4 regions of the Peribacillus sp. ACCC06369 genome follow, and region 1 is predicted to be linked to each of the others. Evidence: predicted binding sites of a transcription regulator. Region 1 holds the regulator's gene; each other region holds the start of a gene.

Region 1 (5,155 bases):
AAACCTTTTGACTCTTCGATTGTGATGACGCCGTCGTTACCAACGCGCTCCATTGCTTCAGCAATCAGTTGGCCCACTTCTTCATCAGCTGAAGAGATGGCTGCAACTTGTGCAATTGATTCTTTGTTTTCAACAGGTTGGGAAATGGCTTTCAATTCTGCAATTGCAGTATTGACCGCTTTCTCGATTCCTTTACGGATACCCATTGGGTTAGCACCAGCTGTTACGTTTTTAAGACCTTCACGGATCATGGCTTGTGCAAGAACCGTTGCAGTCGTTGTACCGTCACCAGCTACGTCGTTTGTTTTGCTTGCTACTTCAGCAACCAATTTCGCACCCATGTTTTCGAATGCATCTTCGAGTTCGATTTCTTTAGCGATCGTCACACCGTCATTAGTGATAAGCGGTGAACCGAATTTTTTCTCAAGAACCACGTTACGACCTTTTGGTCCAAGCGTTACTTTAACTGCATCTGCAAGTGCGTCCACACCACGAAGCATGGAGCGGCGTGCTTCTTCACTAAATTTAATTTCTTTAGCCATTTATAAGTACCTCCCTAAAATTTAAGAAAATTTTCGTTCAGTTAAGTATGATGTATAATTAGCCGATTACAGCTAGAATGTCGCTTTCACGTAAAATTAAGTATTCAGTATCTTCGTATTTAACTTCAGTACCTGCATATTTTGAGAAGATAATTAGATCGCCTTGGGCAACCTCTAAAGCAACACGTTCGCCATTTTCAAGGACACGGCCAGTACCAACAGCTACTACCTTACCTTCTTGTGGCTTTTCTTTTGCAGTATCAGGAAGAACAATACCGCTTGCAGTTTTTTCTTCAGATTGAACTAGTTCAATAATAACGCGATCACCTAATGGTTTTAACAAGTGAAACAACCTCCTCATATTCTCTTGATAATTTGTTTCATGATTATTAGCACTCTTCATCATCGAGTGCTAACACATTTATAATATTAAATAAACCGAGCCTTTTTTGCAAGTATCTTATCGAAAATTTTTTATTAATTTCTGATAAATTACGGGTATACTACTTTAGCATAATGATTCTTTTAACAAAGTGACTGAAATGTTTGATTAGGGGTACCTTTAAGTGGTGTTATGCTTCAATATTTGATACCATTTTGGAGTATGCGTTTATTGATTGTCCCCATATTTGGAACGTTCTAAGCGAAATGGGTGACAAAATAAAAGGAGTTTTCATTTTTGAAAAAAGAATATTGGTTCGTCATCATCACTTACATTGCCATGCAATTATCCAGTATCGTTGGGGTACCCATTTTCATGCTGATCGGGTCTTCAACTGGAATGCCTGCTGATGAACTCCAAGTGAAGTCTGCAGCATACTGGATCGTATTCAGCTTTCTCGTTGCTCTATCCTTGATTCTTTTTTTAATAAGAAAAGATATGAGGGAAAAGGTGGACACAAGGAATCAAGACTCTATTCCCATGTCCATATTATGGGCAATAGCAGGAGTGTTCATGGCTCTTTTTGCGCAAAGCATTGCCGGGAGCATTGAACAGATGCTTGGGGTGGAGCCTGAATCTGAAAATACGCAGCAGCTCATTTCACTCATTTACCAAGTCCCCATGGTCATTTTCGTCACTTCAGTAATTGGACCTATATTGGAAGAAATCATTTTCCGGAAAATCATTTTCGGATCACTTCATAAACGCTTTAACTTCTTTATTTCAGCTTTACTCAGTTCAGTTATTTTCGGCTTGGCGCATGGTGAATTGGAACATCTTCTTTTATATTCGGCAATGGGCTTCACCTTTGCTTTCCTTTATGCGAAAACGGGCCGCATCATCGTGTCCATTAGCGCTCATGTTGCGATGAATACGCTTGTTATCATCCTTCAAGTGGTATATCGGAAAGATATTGAGAAGATGATAGATACTGCACAGGCATTCATCGGAGGTTTATTATGAAACGTCAATCACCATTATTCATGGGCATCATCTATGCAGGCTTAGGAGCTCTTTTTACCGCTATCGCGATTCAAACCGTCAGTTCTACAGGATGGGGAATCTTTGCCTACATACTTGTACTGATCGCGACCCTGGACTTTGGATCGGGATTACGCATGATCATGCTTCACTTTAAGATTAAAGCCGCCCAAAAAAATAAGAAAAAATAAAAAACGCTGCTATGATGCAGCGTTTTTTTCATTCCTCCAATGCAGCTTCTTCCATTACAGGATAATGTTTCAGAAAATAGATGAGCGACTGAAGCTCCACAGCCAGGTCAATGTGGTGAACCCTTATGGATGGAGGTACTGTCAGCCGTGCAGGTGTGAAATTCAATATTCCTTTTATATCGGCTTTGACTAGACGATCGGTTATCGTCTGGGCTACCTGGGCAGGCACTGTCAAAATAGCCGCAGTAATATTATTTTCCTGCAATAGTGTATCGATTTGATCCATATGGTAGATTGGCACATCAGCTATTTGCTTGCCGACCTTATCTTCAGAGACTTCGAATGCCATTTCAATCTTCGTATTATTATTTTTCATGAAATTGTAATTTAAAAAAGCGGTCCCTAAATTTCCTACCCCGATTAAAGCGACTTTTGTCAATTCATCCTGATCTAGTGTTTTTCTAAAGAAGGATAATAAATAATTGACATTGTAGCCGTAGCCTTTTTTCCCAAGCGCGCCAAAGTAGGAAAAATCACGGCGAATGGTAGCAGAATCCACTTTTACGGCTTCGCTTAGCTCTGCCGAGGAAACTCTTTGTTTGCCTGAGGAATGTAAGTTTTTTAAAAATCGATAATACAATGGCAACCTTTTGGCTGTTGCCTGCGGTATCTTTGGGTCATGGTTCATCATTCTTCCCCGCCTTCACACATGCTTTTCAACTTAATCTCTATCTGTTTGTTTTACTTGTCTTTTATAATCGTTGCTAGAAAATCCGCCTGTTTTCTCCACTAAGAATGTAGGCCCGATTACCATTCCCTTATCAATGGCCTTACACATGTCATAAACAGTCAAGGCAGTCACGGATGCAGCTGTTAACGCTTCCATTTCCACACCTGTACTCCCTTTTGTCTTAGCTTCCGTTTCAATCCTAAGCCTATATCCTTGATCTTCCTTTTCCCAATCAAAGGCTATATTGACCCCTTGCAGAGCAATGGGGTGGCACATCGGAATTATATTGGATGTATTCTTGCTGGCCATTATTCCTGCAACTTGTGCAACAGCCAGTACATCACCCTTTTTCAATTTCTGGTTCGTGACCAATTCATATATTTCATCGTTCAATAAAATGCTCGATTGAGCTATAGCCGTCCGGGTTGTTTCAGGCTTAGCACTCACATCAACCATTTTGGCCCTGCCTTGCTCATTAAAATGCGTTAAGTCTCCCATTTAAGTAACCCCTCCTAAATCATACACTATTATTCCACTTTATGTAACAGCTTGTTTTAGCTTGGAACCAAGCTGTTGCCGATAATAACTAAAATACGTTACACTAACAATAATCAATTGAGGTGAAATCTATGATTTTATTACAAATCAATCAACTATCGAAATATTATGGAGCTGAACTTATTTTATCAAATATGAAGCTCGAAGTTCAAAATAAAGATCGAATTGCACTTGTTGGCCGTAACGGCGCCGGGAAATCCACTCTGCTAAAAATCATAGCCGGGCAGATTTCCCATGATGGCGGTGAAATAATCAAACCAAAAGGCGTCACCATCGGATATATGGCCCAGGATACGGGACTGGAATCGGAACTTACCATTTGGGATGAGATGCTGACAGTATTCAAGGACCTTATAGAGCAAGAAAAAGAACTGCGTCGCCTTGAGGCCGATATGGCCAGACCTGACATCTTTGAAAACGAAGTAATTTACCAAAAAGTGTTGAATGAATATGACACTTTGATGGTAGCATTCAAGGAAAAGGGCGGTTATCAATATGAAGCGGATATCCGTTCCGTATTGCATGGACTTCAGTTTGCTGACTTTGACTATTCTACCCCAATTTCCACTTTAAGCGGTGGGCAAAAAACTAGACTTGCTTTAGGGAAACTGCTTTTAAGGAAACCGGATATATTGATTCTGGATGAGCCAACGAACCATTTGGATATCGAAACGCTCTCTTGGCTTGAGCAATATTTACAAGGCTACCAAGGAGCTGTTCTTATTGTTTCCCATGACCGCTATTTTCTAGATAAAGTCGTAAACCAGGTATATGAAATTTCCCGGAACAACATGAAAAAATACTATGGTAATTATAGTTCTTACCTAGAGGGCAAAGCGGAAGATTATGAGCGGGACATGAAGCTTTTCGAGAAACAACAAGGGGAAATCGAAAAGCTTCGCGACTTTGTCCAACGCAATATCACAAGGGCTTCCACCACGAAAAGAGCACAAAGCAGACGCAAACAGCTCGAAAAGATGGATGTATTGGACAAGCCGCAAGGTGATGAAAAATCCGCAAATTTTTCATTCCAGATTGAAAAGCAAAGCGGAAATGAAGTGCTTCACCTTCAGGACCTGGCTATCGGCTACGAAGGGGAAATGGTATCAAAAAATATAAATTCCCGGATGACAAAAGGAGAGAGCATAGCTCTTGTTGGCCCAAATGGCGTTGGGAAATCAACGTTATTGAAAACGATCATCTCTAGACTGCCTGCACTTTCCGGGGATTTCCGTTTCGGAACGAACGTCGAAGTCAGTTACTACGATCAGGAACAGGCTAACCTTGTTTCCAATAAACGCGTACTCAATGAATTATGGGATGACTATCCCCTTAAACCGGAAAAGGACATACGCACCGTACTCGGTAATTTCCTTTTTAGCGGGGACGATGTTTTAAAAACCGTTTCCACACTAAGCGGCGGCGAAAAGGCACGGCTTGCTCTAGCCAAAATGATGATGGAAAAAGGGAACTTTTTAATTCTTGATGAACCAACGAACCATTTAGACCTCGATAGTAAATTGGTGCTTGAAAACGCATTGATCGATTATCCGGGAACTATTCTTTTCGTTTCACATGACCGTTATTTCATTAATCGGATAGCAACGAAAGTGATCGAGCTCTCCAAAGACGGCAACGAAGAATTCCTCGGTGATTATGATTACTATGTGGAGAAGAAACAGGAGCAAGCGGAAATCAAAGCACTTGAACA
Region 2 (5,155 bases), 2.4 Mb from region 1:
CCCCTGTCAACACCCATAACACCTATATCTTTCGTTGTTGATCCTGCACCATTGTGCATACAAGCAGATATGCCCATCTTAATGCGGTAAGGTGTTAAAAGATGCTCAAATCTTTTTTCCAGGTCTACAGCAAGTGAAAGGGATTGCTGTTTGTCACATTGGCAAACATGTTCCCCGATACATGTTTTGACGTTTTGAACGGTATTGCCATATTTCGAACTTAATGGCATGTCTAAATCAGCCCAAACACCTGGGAGATCTTCTTTTTTCACACCCATTAAATGAATCCTTTGTTCACTTGTTATTGCCACCTGCGATATATCATATTTATCAGCAACATTTGCAATTTTTCGCAAGTCTTTCGCATTCGTCATACCGCCGTACATTTGTGGGATAACAGAGTAATGGTTATTGCTTTGAACTGTTGCATTCTTTTGGTCGTTTATGAAAAGAGTTTTCTGTCTGGTCTCATACTCTGGATGAATCATTCCTAAATAATAGCTCAGGGCTGGCCTGCATATTGAACAACCTTCGTTATTTCCCCATTCCAGAACATCCATCACAGCTTGAACAGATGTTAAGTCTTGGAGCTGCATTTGATACACGACTTCATCTTCCGTTAATGTCGTACATGGGCACATTACCTTTTGTACATTAGCCTCATCAGAAAGATTACTTTGAATATATGCCAAAAGCTCGGTCACTGCCGGCTTACACCCACCGCAAGAACCGGAAGCCTTTGTACATTGTTTTACTTGTTCCACTGTTGTTAATCCTTTATTTTGAACGGCATCAATAATTGCCCCTTTTGAAACAGCGTTACAATGGCAAATGATATCATGATTTGCCATTGAAGCGATTAGTCCCTCAGTCGTACCAGGTGTTTGGAACAATGCACCCTTTTCCTCCGATGATACTTCTTGTCTCTTTAAAATCATATCAAGTAATCGTGTGCTGGCCTTTGTATCTCCATACAGCACAGCACCGATGATTTTTCTTCCTTGAAAGACCACCTTTTTATAAATACCATCTAATTCATCAAAGGTTGTGATTGATTTCGTTGTTTCATCACCTAGGAAATCTCCAACAGAGAATAACTCAACACCTGATACTTTCAACTGGGTCGAAAGAACAGAACCTTGGTATCCCTGGCATTTCATCTCACAAATGTGCTTTGCCAGCACTTCCCCCTGTTCATATAGAGGTTTCACCAGTCCATAGACAATGCCTTGATGTTCAGCACATTCACCAACCGCATAAATATTAGCGACGCTAGTTTCTAAATAGTCGTTTACAATAATGGCACGATTTATATCAATTCCGCTTTCTTTGGCCAACTGAATATTCGGTCTGACTCCCGCAGCCATAACGACTAAATCGGCTTCCAGCTCCGTTCCATCCTTAAAACGGACACGTTCTACACGCTCGTTACCGATTATCTCCTGTGTTTCCTTTTGTAAAAGAAAGTGCATTCCCTGGTTTTCCAACTCTTTTTGCAGCAAAATGGATGCCGTTGAATCAAGCTGCCTTTCCATTAAGTGTTCAGCAATATGAACAACATTCACTTCCATGCCAAGGTTTAACAGCCCTCTCGCTGCTTCTAAACCTAATAAACCGCCTCCAATGACGACTGCCTTTTTATACTTCCGTGAATTTTCAATCATCTTTTGGCAATCTTCAATCGTCCGAAATGCAATAACCCCTTCTTTATCAACACCGGTAACAGGAAGAATAAATGGGACAGAACCTGTAGCAATTATGAGCTTATCGTAGTAAACTTCCCTTCTTTTGTCTGTTTTTATCTTTTGAGTTTCTTTATCGATTTTCACGACCGTTTCACCCGTGAACAATTGGATATTATGCTTCGTATACCAGTTTCGTTCATTTATCGCGATATCTTCAAACGAATTGTTTCCTTGAAGCACAGTCGACAATAAGATTCGATTATAGTTAACGTGTGGTTCACTTCCGAAAATAGTAATCTCGAAAGCATTTGGATCATTCATTATGATCGCCTCAACGCATCGTAATCCCGCCATTCCGTTCCCAATTAAGACCAGTTTTTGTTTATACATTTTATCCCCCCAAAAAACAAGTAATGAAATAAGCCAATAAAAGTAGTAAACATGGTTCTAAATCTTAACTGAATTCTTTCCGAGTACCCACGTTTTTCTCCATGAAAGCTGAGCTAGAACCAGGATTAGTAACGCCACGATTCCAATTACGGAAAATACTAAAAATCCTGTAGCGTATGTCCCAGTTATCTGTTTCAACGTTCCTAGTATGTTTGGAACCAAGAATCCGCCAACGCCTCCGGCAGCTCCTACAATTCCTGTAATGAAACCAATTTCTTTAGAAAATCGCTGTGGAACTAACTGAAAGACAGCCCCGTTACCCATACCGAGAAATAACATTCCGATAAACAGTAAAATCGTAACGGTAGAAAAAGAATAAAGAAAACTAATACCGAACATACATAATGTTAGTCCAATAAATAAAAACATTAGCAGTTTAACTCCACCTATTTTATCGGCAATAAAGCCTCCGACGGGACGAAAGAAACTTCCGGCGATGACACATAATGTAACAAATTCCCCTGCCCTTATTCGTGTTAACCCATATTCATCAACAAAAAAGATGCTTAAAAAGCTAGTGAACCCAACAAATCCCCCAAAAGTCACACTGTAGAGAATACAGAAATACCATGTATCTGCTATTTTAAATACTGTGAAATATTCCTTGAGCGGTTTTGCAGGCGGTTGAGATGGTGCGTCTTTTGCGATTAAAATATAAATGACAAACACGATGGTTAATGGAATCAAAGCTAACCCCATAACATTATGCCAGCCAATTGACTCTGCGATACGCGGTCCAAACAGGGTCGCAAACAGAGTTCCGCTGTTACCGGCTCCCGCAATGCCCATCGCAAGACCCTGCAAATGAGGGGGATACCAGCGACTAGCCATTGGAAGTGCTGCAGCAAAGCTTGCACCAGCCACTCCTAGCAAAATCCCAATTAAATAGAGCTCCGCTAAACTTTCTCCGAATAACCATCCCCAAAAAAGTGGAATCATCGTAACAAGCATCCCGCCGATCGAGGTTTTCCGTGGACCGATGCGATCAGTCAAAAAACCAAGAACGAGCCGGAAAAACGAGCCTCCCAAAATCGGAATAGCTACAATCAAACCTTTTTCAGCTGGCGAAAGACCGAAATCCTTTGTAATATAGACACCGAGCGCACCCAATAATACCCAAATCATAAAACTAATATCAAAATAAAGGAATGAAGCTAATAATGACGGTGCATGACCGCTTTTTTTCAATTCAGTTATTTTCATTTTCATCTCTCCTATACTTTATTAATTGAATATTCGTTTATTTTACTCTTATAAAAGCGAGAATTCTTTGTTTATGTGAGAAAACATTACACACTTTTTTTGAAAGTTATAAAATTTGAGTACTTTATATTGGTTATTTGTTAAAATTTTAATAATTTCAATTAGGTTTTCTTCTATAAACATAACTCCGCCATAGGAATTGAATGATATTCGGGTTTCTAAGGTGATATAAAGTCACAAGCTTTAAGTATTTTCCAGTGAAAGACGAGATACACCAAACGAATACTCCAATAAGTTTTTTCGTAATATTCTCCTTACAAAAAAAAGAGAAGAGAAGCCTAATGCACAGGCTTCTCTTCGTTACAAACTCCTCATTCTTAAATCGCAAACATTACATATGTACAAGATTTAGCAATCATAAGCACATCTCATTGTTGAATTACCCTCAAATGATGACCATCATCATTTAACGGCGGGTTCTTCCCACGGCACGAAACAAGGACCTCCTTCATATGATGTGTTATGAGCGGCATGTAGATATTTAATAATCAGATTATATCCGAGGAAAGGTTGGGTGCAATAATATGAAGCAAAATTCAATTCATAACATTCCATTTCAAAATCTTCAAGAAAAAAACATGTCATTCGAAGAGGTATTCGTTCATATTGTAGAATTCATGAAATTAAATCCATCCGGTAACTTTCGATTAATGGTTGGTACAGATTCCCAAGTACATAAAAAACATACGGTTTTCATTACAGGCATCGTAATACGGCAGGTCGGGAATGGTGTATGGGGTTGTATAAGGAAAGTGATGATCCCTAGAAGGATGCTGCATTTACATGAGCGAATTTCCAAAGAATTGTCGTTAACTGAGGAGATTGTATCCATGTTTACGGAGGAAAGGAAAAATCAGTTAATCGATATTGTCTTGCCTGCCGTATATCAAGGGGCAACGTTCATCATGGAAGGCCATATTGATATAGGGATTGGAAAGCGGAACAAAACCAGTGAGTTTGTAAATGAAATGGTAGCAAGGATGGAATCCATGGGAGTGGAACCGAAAATTAAGCCCAATGCCTTCGTTGCCTCAAGTTATGCCAACCGATATACAAAACAAGAGTGATGTCTCCAAAGAAGTAAATCTATGAACAATGGCATTTTCTTCAAAATGCTTTTCGGTTTGGTTTTTCAGACTATAAAGCGGTACATGCAATTCATTTACTGCATTATTGGAAAAACCAAAAAACCGGCCTCGAAGCGAGACCGGTTTCAATATTAAAGATGTAAGCCGCCATTGCCGTACCCAGTAAGAAAGTTTTAAACCACCACTCCTCAAAGTGGGTGTTTGCAGAAACAATCCTGTTGTCCAAGTCAGTGACGAGGCATAACATTCCTGTTTCAATATAAAACTCCCTATTACAGCTTAAAGGTTAAAACTTTATTATCATTACGAACAGAGCAGCTTGTATTATTATATTACCGGAAATCCTCATATCATACAATGTTAATTATCACCATTAACTGGCGATTCAAATATAAAATGGCTTTCGAATGGGAAAGGAAAGCATTCGTTAGTATCAAATTATTGATCAAAATAACCGATAAAATCTCCTTGGTCTTTATTTTGTAGATATAATACCGTTTCTTTGTCAGAAATAGTAGGCAATCCGAAATTTTGTTCATACCTCTCTATACCTTTTCCTGTAATGATAATCCAATCCCCTTCCTTACCTGCGTGTATCGCCTCCTGGATGGCAAAAGTCCTATCTGGAATAACCTTCCCATTCCCAGAAGAGTAATCGCTTTGCAGTTT
Region 3 (5,155 bases), 210 kb from region 1:
TCGAATTGAGAGGGGCCCCTGTGGAGGCCTTTTTATTTTGTCGTACTGCAAAATATCATAGCTGGATTCGATAATTTTTTTTGTGAAAATGTGGCCTTATTCTTTATTTCTTAAGAATTTTTTAATATTTACTGTTTATGATTGAGCCAAGTAAAGGACAATCATAGGAGGGATAATGATGGAGAATAATAATGGCGATGAGCAAGTCAGAGTGAAGACAGAACGGAAAAAGGGCAAGTCTATTTGGCTAACTGGCCTTGTTTCCGGAACGGTTGCTTCTATGGTTACATCAACTGTATTTTTATTTGGCGGGGACTTTATAGATCAAGGGAAAAGTTCAGTGAATGAGTCAAGTCAAACGGCAGGTGTAGAGCAAACGGAAAGTGGTGAAAAGGATGGGAGTGTCACGGCAGAAAAGTTATCGACTAGTATGGATTCTAATGATAGGGCAGAGATGGTTGAATCAGCATCCAAATCGATAGTAGGGGTCGTGAATTTACAGGAGATTCAAAACCGGTACCCATACCAGCAGCAAAGCACGGGGAGCGAAACGGTTGAGAGCGGCACTGGTTCAGGGGTCATTTATAAAAAAGCTAATGGGAAGGCCTATATCATCACGAACAATCACGTTATTGAAGGAGCTAAGGAAGTCGAAATTTCCTTGTATGATGGGAAAAAGGCAACGGCAGTGGTTGTCGGGGCTGATGCATTGACGGACTTAGCGGTTTTGACAATTGATGCCTCGATAGCACCTGAGGGAATTAAATTCGGGAATTCTGATAGCATGCGTCCAGGTGAAGAAGTATTAGCGATCGGTAACCCTCTTGGACTTGATTTTTCACGTTCCGTTACACAAGGGATCGTCAGTGCTACCGGACGCTCCATTTCAGTCGATACATCGGAGGGGGAGTGGGAACTTGATGTCCTTCAAACAGATGCAGCGATCAACCCTGGCAATAGCGGCGGCGCATTGATCAACACCGCTGGGGAAGTGATCGGCATAAACAGCTTGAAGATTTCCGAAAGCGGTGTGGAAGGCTTAGGGTTTGCCATACCAAGTAATGATGTGATTCCGATTGTTACGGAACTGATTGAAAACGGAAAAATCACGCGACCGTATTTAGGAGTAAGCTTGGCCAGCATAGAAGAACTGCCACAGTATTATCTTCAAAATGTTCCTGAAGCTGCAAAGTCGGGTGTCATGGTTACGAGTATAGAAGCGGGGTCGGCAGCGGCGAATGGAGGGCTTAAGCAGCAGGATATCATTGTGGAGATTGATGGAACGAAAATAAAAACGACAGCAGAATTAAGGAAAATTTTATACACAGATAAGAAAATCGGCGATAAAGTAAAGGTTAAAGTCTATCGGGGGACTGAAGAGAAAACGGTAACGATAACCTTGCAAAACTCATAGATAGAAGGAAGGCCTCTGATTGATCATCAGGGGTCTTTTATTTGAAAATGTAGTTAAAAAGTTTTTAATAGTATTGAAAGTGATGATATCGGAAAAAATGATAGTGTATTTATACTGTTTATCAGATTTTTCATATAGTCTCGAATACCTAAAAGTGAATAGCGGCGTATTCTATTTGTCAAGGTTTACATTATGGATATGTTAAAAAATAGAAAAGATTTGACAAATTTGTGAAATGTCATAAAATAGAAAGAAAGGGGATGAAATTATGGAAGCTAATCAGAAGATGTTGGATGCAGTGAAATGGGTATCGGGCACAGGTTGCGTAATCGGAATTATTATTTTTGCTTTAAGTTTTTTTGTAAGCGATTACAATAAGGATTATATATTTACCGCTGTTGGAATCGCCATCACACTAAGCGCAGCTGCCATTTTTCTAGTTGGTATATTTTTTGTCCTGACAGAAGAAATGGTAATGAATACACATAAAGGCAAAAGAATTGAATCGGAAACGACTAAAATCATAAAAATGAAATCAAAGGCTAAAACTCAAACAAAAAGAAGTACAGAATTCAGTAACTAAAACGAGGAATTTAGCGTAATAAACTGGCTTTCTATCATCAGATTCACTTGTATGGATGAACAAAACGAGTTGTTCGTTGGCTTGCAGAATCTGAGCCAATTTAACCCCAAGTATTGAATGCGCTTTCATCCTGTGTGTTGCTTGTACATCCAAACCAAACTGCCTGCACGCCAGGAAGTTCTCACCTTGAATTTTGAACTATATCCACGAGAAAAGGACACTTTTAAAAAGTCCTTTTTTCGTGGGTTTTTTTATGTGTTTTTACCTGAAGATACAAAAGGGAAGCACGTATCAATATGGGGGTATTGAGTAAAGAGTTTCCAAAAGGTGGAGTTGATTGAACACCAAATGTACTTATTAAAAAATGGTTTTTGTCCTGTCCTCTGACTGATAAACTTGAACAGTTGCAACAGGTTGATTGACCCCTGAATTACTTCACCCCACGACTACTGCTAAACGGCTGTTTAGGAATACTGACAGGGCAATAAAATAAGTATTGCGAGGAGAAAGAACCCAATTACATTTCACGCTCGTTGTTTCCTTATATATATATAATAATGACCTGTGTTGGATCATTAGGGTATTGAAGCATGGATGCAAGATCGTGTACAATGCGGCTACCATTTAAAAACTTCCATGGCCGAGTGAAAAAAATCCGCTTTAAATCATGTTTTCCAACGATAGATACCTAATTAACAAGATAGGTAATATAATTCATAATCTTTATAAGTCTTGAGGAAATAAACGCGGTGAATATAATGTGAAAATTTTATTTCATTATATTAGAGTAATATTAAACGGAAAGTGGATCAGTTCTATCTGCAATCCTGTACTGATAAGTGAAGTTTCCGTAGGTAAGTTATTAAACATTTATTATATTTCATTTGCTGAAGATTTTCGAACATTTCAGTTCATTTACCATCTTCTTACTGCTCTTTAATGAACTTTATGTGACAGATGTCACTTTATATTGTCTTTTTTTACACTTGGGATTAATATTGGTATGTCGGGGTTTGTGAACATGGTAACACTTTGTCCGAATAATTACCAATAGGAATTTTAATATGTAAGAAAGGGGTAGTACTATGAAAATAAAATGGGCTCTATTAACTATACTTTTTACAATTGCCACTGTGCTAACCGGTTGCGATAACCCATTAATGGTCTTGGACCCTAAAGGGCCAGTAGCTGCAACACAAGCAGATGTTATTATGATTTCGATATGGACAATGGCCTTTGTCGTCCTTGTCGTTATGGTACTGTATATCTTCATGATAATGAAATATCGTGCTTCCAAACAGCGTGATGATTATGAACCACCTCATATTGAAGGAAGTAAGGTTCTTGAAATAATTTGGGTAGCGATCCCAATTTTAATCGTCGCTTTCCTATCCGTTGTTACTGTTAAAACAACAAATGAAGTTGAGGCAACACCTAAAGGATACGGAGATCAAGAACCTTTAATTATTTACGCTTCATCTTCCAACTGGAAGTGGCATTTTAGTTATCCGGAAGAAGATATCGAAACAGTTAACTATCTGTTTTTACCGACTAACCGACCAATTGAATTTAAACTTTATTCTTATGGTCCAATCTCGAGTTTCTGGATTCCACAACTTGGAGGACAAAAATACGCGATGTCGAACATGGTTAATACGTTGCACTTAGCAGCTGATGTGCCAGGAGAGTATATGGGTCGAAATTCAAACTTCAGTGGTTCAGGTTTTGCTCAGCAAACGTTTAACGTTAATGTACTGTCTGCAAAAGAATACGATAAGTGGGTAGATGAAATTAAAGCTACTGCTGAACCGATTACTGAGAAAAAATTCAATGAATTATTAGAACCTGGTCATGTGGGACAATCCACATACACTGGAACTCACTTAGAGTTTTCTCCAGCTCCTGAAGGGGAACATGCTGGTCATGGTAACCACGGATCTTCTGATACTGAAGAAAGTGATTCCAAGGATTCACACGAGGAACATTCAGAACACAGCAACATGAATCATGATCACTAAGAATTAATTTCGTTCGATAAAACATCTAAGTTTACAAGATAAGGAATATTTTCCTGAAAGGAGTCACAAAAGTATGGATTACTTTGATCGATTTGCCGTACCTCATCCAAGTCCTGCGATTTATGCATCCATGGTTGCCATTGGCTTAACCATGATTGCGGTTGTTGCCGGAATTACCTATTTTAAAAAATGGGGTTACTTATGGCGTGAGTGGTTAACAACGGTTGACCATAAACGTATTGGTATCATGTACATCTTGGCAGCACTGCTTATGCTCTTCCGTGGTGGCGTTGATGCTCTCATGATGCGTGCTCAAACGGCTATTCCAGATAACGGTCTTTTGGATGGGCAGCATTATAATGAGGTATTTACAACACATGGGGTTGTCATGATCCTGTTCATGGCTATGCCATTTATCATTGGGTTAATGAACATTGTCACACCATTACAAATTGGAGCGCGTGACGTAGCATTCCCACGTCTAAACGCAGTAAGCTTCTGGTTATTCTTCATGGGGGCAATGCTATTTAACATCTCTTTCGTAGTTGGTGGTTCTCCTGATGCAGGTTGGACATCTTACTTCCCGCTGGCAAGTAATGATTTCAGTGAATCAGTTGGTTCGAACTATTACGCGATTGCAATTCAAATAGCTGGTATCGGTACATTACTGACTGGTATCAACTTTATCGTAACAATCTTGAAAATGAGAGCACCTGGCATGAACTTAATGAAAATGCCAATGTTCACATGGTCTATCTTGATCACAAACTTCATTATCGTTTTCGCTTTCCCTGTATTGACAGTGGCACTTGCGTTGATGACAATGGATCGTCTATTCGGAACTCAATTCTTTACGATGGCCAATGGCGGTAGCGATATGCTTTGGGCGAACTTGTTCTGGGTTTGGGGACATCCTGAAGTTTATATAGTAATACTTCCAGCTTTCGGTATTTACAGTGAAATCATTTCGACATTTGCACGTCGTAACCTGTACGGATATAATTCGATGGTTATCTCCATGGTAGCTATTTCTACTCTATCTTTCATTGTATGGGCTCACCATTTCTATACAATGGGTCACGGTGCAATGGTTAATGGTATCTTCTCGATTACCACAATGGCAATTGCCGTTCCGACCGG
Region 4 (5,155 bases), 4.2 Mb from region 1:
GATTCCAGCTGCAACGAAAAATCGCTTGGACCATGAAACGAAAAGCGTCCAGCCGTTAAGCTCATTGTTTGATCAATGCGTACATGTTTTATGTGATGCAGTTTGCTTGGACTATTCATTAACCCAGTCCATAAGCCATGAGCTCACTTATTCCAAACATAGTAATGTAGAGTGAAATAAGGCGGGCCCCCTTCAAGTAGGGGGCCCGCCTTTTCTGTAGGCCATCAATAAAAAGTTAATCCTAGTGAAATAAAAATGCCCTTTACTCCCAATGACCGGGAATAAAGGGCATGTACCGCGGACATGTAAATGCATGTCAACGGCTATTATAAATTAATAAGCCAAGCTGAATAGGGCTTTGATGTGTGATAGATAGCGAATATTACTTGCTTCTTTCATCAATGTAGCTGGCAGACCTTTTAGGGAAGTGTTATTGGCTCCAACGGTTGCCACCGCATCCTTACGGCCAAGGCTCGCAAGTGTACCTGAGTTTACAGGTGAAAATTCTTCAAGTTTCTTGCCTTCAAACGCTGCATAAAGGTTATATCCAACAAGCTCACCCATTTGCCAAGCATTTTGTGCAGTAGGAGCGTATGGACGTCCGCCTTCTGGAGGGAAAGCAAGGGCACTGTCCCCGACGACGAATACATCATTATGGGATTTGGATTGCAAATACTCATTGACGGCCGCTTTGCCGCGATCCACTTCAAGGCCTGATTCGCCTACGATAGGAAGGGCTGCGACTCCGCCTGTCCAAACAAGCGTATTGGCAACGATCGTTTGTCCATCTTTCAATTCGATTTGGTTTCCTTTAACACCCGTAACAGGCAGACCTGTCAAGAATTCAACGCCGCGTGCTTCCAAGCTTGTCATGGCACGTTCGATTAAGTGATCAGGCAGGACCGGTAGGATTTTTGGACCAGCTTCCACAAGCTTGATTTTCAAGTCCTTGAAGTCCACTCCGAACTTTTTGGCGATTTTAGGGAAATGATCCACGATTTCACCGATTAACTCGACGCCCGTCAAGCCGCCGCCGCCGATCACGATTGTTGCGTCCGCTTCATTATTCGTTTGTGCATATTCGCGGATGCGATCTTCGATATGTTTGTAAATCTTGTTTGCATCATTTACGGATTTCAAGACCATGCTGTTTTCCTCAAGTCCCGGAATGCCGAAGAATCCTGTTTGGCTTCCCAAAGCAACAACCAGGGCATCATAAGATAAAGTGGAGCCATTGGAAAGCTTCACTTCTTTTTTATCGACTGAGAAAGACTCCACTTTGGAAATGGCAAGGTCGATATCTTTTCCTTTAAAAAGCTTTTCCAAAGGAATGGAAACAGCTTGTTCAGAAATGGATCCGCCTGCAAGACGGTGCAATTCGGTGATGATTTGGTGCGTTGGAAATTGGTTCACCACTGTAACCTGCACTTCATCCTTCTTGTAATATTCACGTACGGATAAGGCAGATAGTAATCCAGCATAACCTGCACCTAAGATGACGATTTGTTTTGACATAGTTAATCCCCCGTCCTTACTGATTGAAAGTTTATCAAATTATTTTTGGTTTTTACGTTCTGAAGAGACTTCAAGAAAAGCTTGGGCGAAACGGAAAAGCTTTTGCGCTTGCGGGTCTTTCATCATTCTTAACAGACCAAAAAGACCGATCACATCATTATTCACTTCAGCGCGATCCTTAGCTTCAATGGAAGTGGCCGCAAGCCCTTTCACTGAATCGACCACAGGTCCTGCGATCTCCGAAATGGCGCTGACCGTATCCTTTTTCAAAACATCATCAGTCGCTACTGATTGAGCAAAATCATAAGACTTTGTTAAAATATTCACTATCTCAGTCAGCTTTGGTAACTGCTCAACTAAAGTGTTCAAGGATTCCTGAACCTCAGGCTTTAATAATTGGTCCAGTACATCTAATTGTTTTTGGCGGTCATTAAGTTGTTCAGTCTGTGATTGGGTAATCGTTTCTGACATATCCAATTCTCCTTTACAATAAGCATTTTGTTAAAATAATTAGAAAAACTTGTAAAATATTGCACAAAGTGCAACACGAAAAAAATACTTTTAAAAATTAAATAAAAGCTATCCTTTAGTATATCCCTTTAGCTTCATGAAAACAGCTGATTTTTTAAAAATATCCATAAAATAAGCTTTTCCTTCATATTTAAAGGATCTAACCAAATGGAAGGTCTTATGTATGTCCTGAGATTTTTAACTAAAATGGACTATTTTGTAAAATGTCTATCGTCGTCGCCTGTCATACATATTTCCTTCTTTATCTGCCATCCTAAATGATGGAGGTGAATATTGTGACTGATTCAGAATCTAAACTTGTAGAAGAGAATAATGATAAGAAGCATAATAAACTGGTTGGCAATATGGAATATACGAAAGCGCAACTATTGGAAGGCATGAATGGAATTTCTGAAGTTTACCTCAAAAACAGTGAGGAAGGCACATCGGAAACATCTGATAAATAATAATTTCGTAAGCATAGCGAACCAGTTATGCTTACTTAGTGTTGCTCATTTTTGTAAAAAAAACTCCTCAATCCTCACTATGCAGCTGTTCGGATATTCTGAAAGTTAACTCTTAGCTTCGCTGACTGGCGAAGTCCATTAGATTCGACAGTTATTTATAGATTAATCTTTTAAATCACCGACCATTTTAAGGCGATGGCAGACCTAAATCAAAAACCAGTTATATCAATTATTTCTTATTGATATGACTGGTTTTTTCATTTCATCATTCATCTTGTTCCGTTTTTTGGCCTTCGGAACCCTCAGACTGTATACAATTTGGACGTTGATTTCCGCTCAAGAAACTTGCTTTCCGCGGGCGGTCCGGGAGCCTCCTCGGCTTGCGCCTGCGGGGTCTCCCCTAGACGCGCTTTTCCCGCAGGAGTCTCGCGCCTTCCTCTCCAATCAACTTTGTGAAGGTGTTGCTTTTGGTCATTGGTTCGGAATTATTTGATGAAAGATACGTTTTCCGCCCCCTTTCTCCTACGCCTACAGTCTTTTCAAATAGAACCGTGTGAATGAGTGTCAGCCAACCGCTGGATTTTCTTATTCATTAGGATAAGAACCATTCTTAATGGAAACCCATCAATTCCTTCACATGTTTACAATTCTCTTCGGAAGTGAGCATTTCCAAGAGCGTGAAGGCAACATCGAATGCTGTTGAAGGATTGTAGGATGTAATGATATTATCAGTGACGACAATCGGTTCATTAACGACAATCGCACCAAAATCTTTTAGCTGACCCTGTCTCTTACTAGTTGGATGATTGTACGTAGTGGCTTTTCTTCCATTCAATATCCCGCTTTTTCCTAATGGTAGAGAACCTACACAAATCGTTGCTATGATTTTGTTCTTATTGTGAAAATACTTTATAACATCAAGAAACCTCTGATCATATGCATCATCATAGAAACCGGCTTCTTCAAAGCCTCCAGGAATGGCCAAAGCATCGAAGTCATCTAGATTTACTTGATCGATGGTCAATTCGGGCTGCACGATGAAATTCCATGTGCATTTCAATTGTTCATGAAGTCCCACCGTAACCAGATCAGTGGTACCATCACCCTCCAATTTATTCCATCCCAATACATCTGTAAAAACACTTGCTTCAACTGCTTCGAATCCATTGGAAAGCAGCATCAATACTTTTTTCATAGCAGCATACCCCCTTAACCTTATATTTGTATTAATTATATAAAAATGAAATTCCCCATTACATACGATTAATTACGTATTCAATACATTTCTATTTATTTTATAATGTATTTAGATGATTTTTATTAATAATGAAAAGTGAGGGCGATTGAGTTGGATAGAACGGATAAAAAGATACTTTCCCTGCTGGAGAATAATGGGCGCATGTCAATGAAGGAACTGGCACATGAAGTTTCCTTGACAGCTCCAGCAACTAAAGAACGTGTTAATAAATTGGAGGAAAGCGGAGTGATAAAAGGATATAAAACGGAAATATCCCTTGAAAAACTTGATAGGAGCATTACAGCTTTCATTTTATTCGAAACGGATCGATGTAAAGACTTTTATAATTTTAGCTTAAGTCATCCAGACGTTCTGGAGTGCCACCGGTTAGCCGGACAATACAGTTATCTTATTAAAATAAGTACATTTTCCATGGAAACACTGGAAGAATTCGTCGATGAAGCCATCAAATACGGGAAATCTTCCACCCATTTGATTTTTTCTTCAGCAACGAATAATGTCTTTTCAGGCGAGGATGTAACCCAGCTTTAATTATATGCCTGCCATATCTCTAATATTTTAGCAGGAAAAAACTTCACCAATATAGAAAGTAATTAGTAACAAAAGTCACAGTTGAAAGTTACAAAAAGGGAGTGGAGACGAATGAGTTTTGTTTATGAGGAAGAAAAAATAATGGAATTCCTTTTGCAGAATAAAAGTGAATTTGAAGAATATCTTTTATCGGAAGCTGTCAATGTCAGGGATAAGATCGAAGAAATCCTTCTGATTGGAAATGTCGACCTTTTGAATAATGCCCATAAACTCATCCGTTATATAGTGGAACAGAATGAAGTGGATATGATTGCCTTTGCCGAACAAGAGGGAGTTACGTGGGCAACCCACTCCTTGACGCTTTCATTCAAGCTGGAATGGATTCAGGCCATCCGCCGAACGCTTTGGACCTTTCTTTATAAGTACGAAAGTGCAAAAGTAGTGTTTAGTGAATCCAAAACCTTTTTTGAATTAGAGAAAAAAGTGAATGAAAAGGTTGATGTATTTCTTAAATCCTTTTTCGTCAGTTACTCCGATTACAAAGACAAATTGATTCTGGCCCAGCAAAACTTGGTGGAAAATCTATCCGTCCCGATCATTCCAATCACTTCCACCACCTGCGTCCTTCCTTTAATTGGGACAATCGATGATTCACGTATACGGATAATCGAGGAAAAGGTATTGCTGGAGATAGGTAAACTACGGATACATACCTTAATCTTGGATCTATCCGGTATCATCGAAATGGAGGTTGAAATCATTAATGATTTATTGAAAATCCTCGATGGAACGGCAATGATGGGGTGTAAAGCTGTAGTGACTGGTTTACGCCCTGAAGTGGTTACCAAAATGATCCGTTCAGGGGTTCAAATCG

The links. The regulator Rex, encoded in region 1, represses fermentation and respiration genes when NADH is low (regulators of the CRP and FNR family bind a similar motif). The targets are predictions, from matches to a motif close to TTGTGAAATATTTCACAA.
Region 2: QUF78_RS14090 (nitrate/nitrite transporter) is a predicted target of Rex. The motif match lies at 3,476-3,493, and genes of this name have one in related genera.
Region 3: qoxA (cytochrome aa3 quinol oxidase subunit II) is a predicted target of Rex. The motif match lies at 2,946-2,963, and genes of this name have one in related genera.
Region 4: QUF78_RS22665 (helical membrane plugin domain-containing protein) is a predicted target of Rex. The motif match lies at 2,036-2,053, and genes of this name have one in related genera.

What each region holds. Positions count from the first base shown of each region.
Region 1 is NZ_JAUCEN010000002.1:312,250-317,404, reverse strand. It holds gene groL (chaperonin GroEL) at 1-542, opposite strand, end outside; gene groES (co-chaperone GroES) at 601-885, opposite strand; gene QUF78_RS02430 (CPBP family intramembrane glutamic endopeptidase) at 1,222-1,947, shown strand; gene QUF78_RS02425 (YdiK family protein) at 1,944-2,156, shown strand; gene QUF78_RS02420 (redox-sensing transcriptional repressor Rex) at 2,185-2,847, opposite strand; gene moaC (cyclic pyranopterin monophosphate synthase MoaC) at 2,878-3,384, opposite strand; gene QUF78_RS02410 (ABC transporter ATP-binding protein) at 3,516-5,155, shown strand, end outside.
Region 2 is NZ_JAUCEN010000002.1:2,722,797-2,727,951, forward strand. It holds gene nirB (nitrite reductase large subunit NirB) at 1-2,075, opposite strand, end outside; gene QUF78_RS14090 (nitrate/nitrite transporter) at 2,133-3,338, opposite strand; gene QUF78_RS14095 (ribonuclease H-like YkuK family protein) at 3,923-4,465, shown strand; RNA gene ssrS (6S RNA) at 4,624-4,810, opposite strand; gene QUF78_RS14105 (UDP-N-acetylmuramoyl-L-alanyl-D-glutamate--2,6-diaminopimelate ligase) at 4,925-5,155, opposite strand, start outside.
Region 3 is NZ_JAUCEN010000002.1:524,432-529,586, forward strand. It holds gene QUF78_RS03315 (S1C family serine protease) at 179-1,414, shown strand; gene QUF78_RS03320 (hypothetical protein) at 1,683-1,997, shown strand; gene qoxA (cytochrome aa3 quinol oxidase subunit II) at 3,083-4,015, shown strand; gene qoxB (cytochrome aa3 quinol oxidase subunit I) at 4,089-5,155, shown strand, end outside.
Region 4 is NZ_JAUCEN010000002.1:4,472,390-4,477,544, reverse strand. It holds gene hxlB (6-phospho-3-hexuloisomerase) at 1-175, shown strand, start outside; gene QUF78_RS22670 (NAD(P)/FAD-dependent oxidoreductase) at 334-1,515, opposite strand; gene QUF78_RS22665 (helical membrane plugin domain-containing protein) at 1,555-1,986, opposite strand; gene QUF78_RS22660 (hypothetical protein) at 2,322-2,492, shown strand; gene QUF78_RS22655 (DJ-1/PfpI family protein) at 3,103-3,687, opposite strand; gene QUF78_RS22650 (Lrp/AsnC family transcriptional regulator) at 3,841-4,281, shown strand; gene QUF78_RS22645 (STAS domain-containing protein) at 4,393-5,155, shown strand, end outside.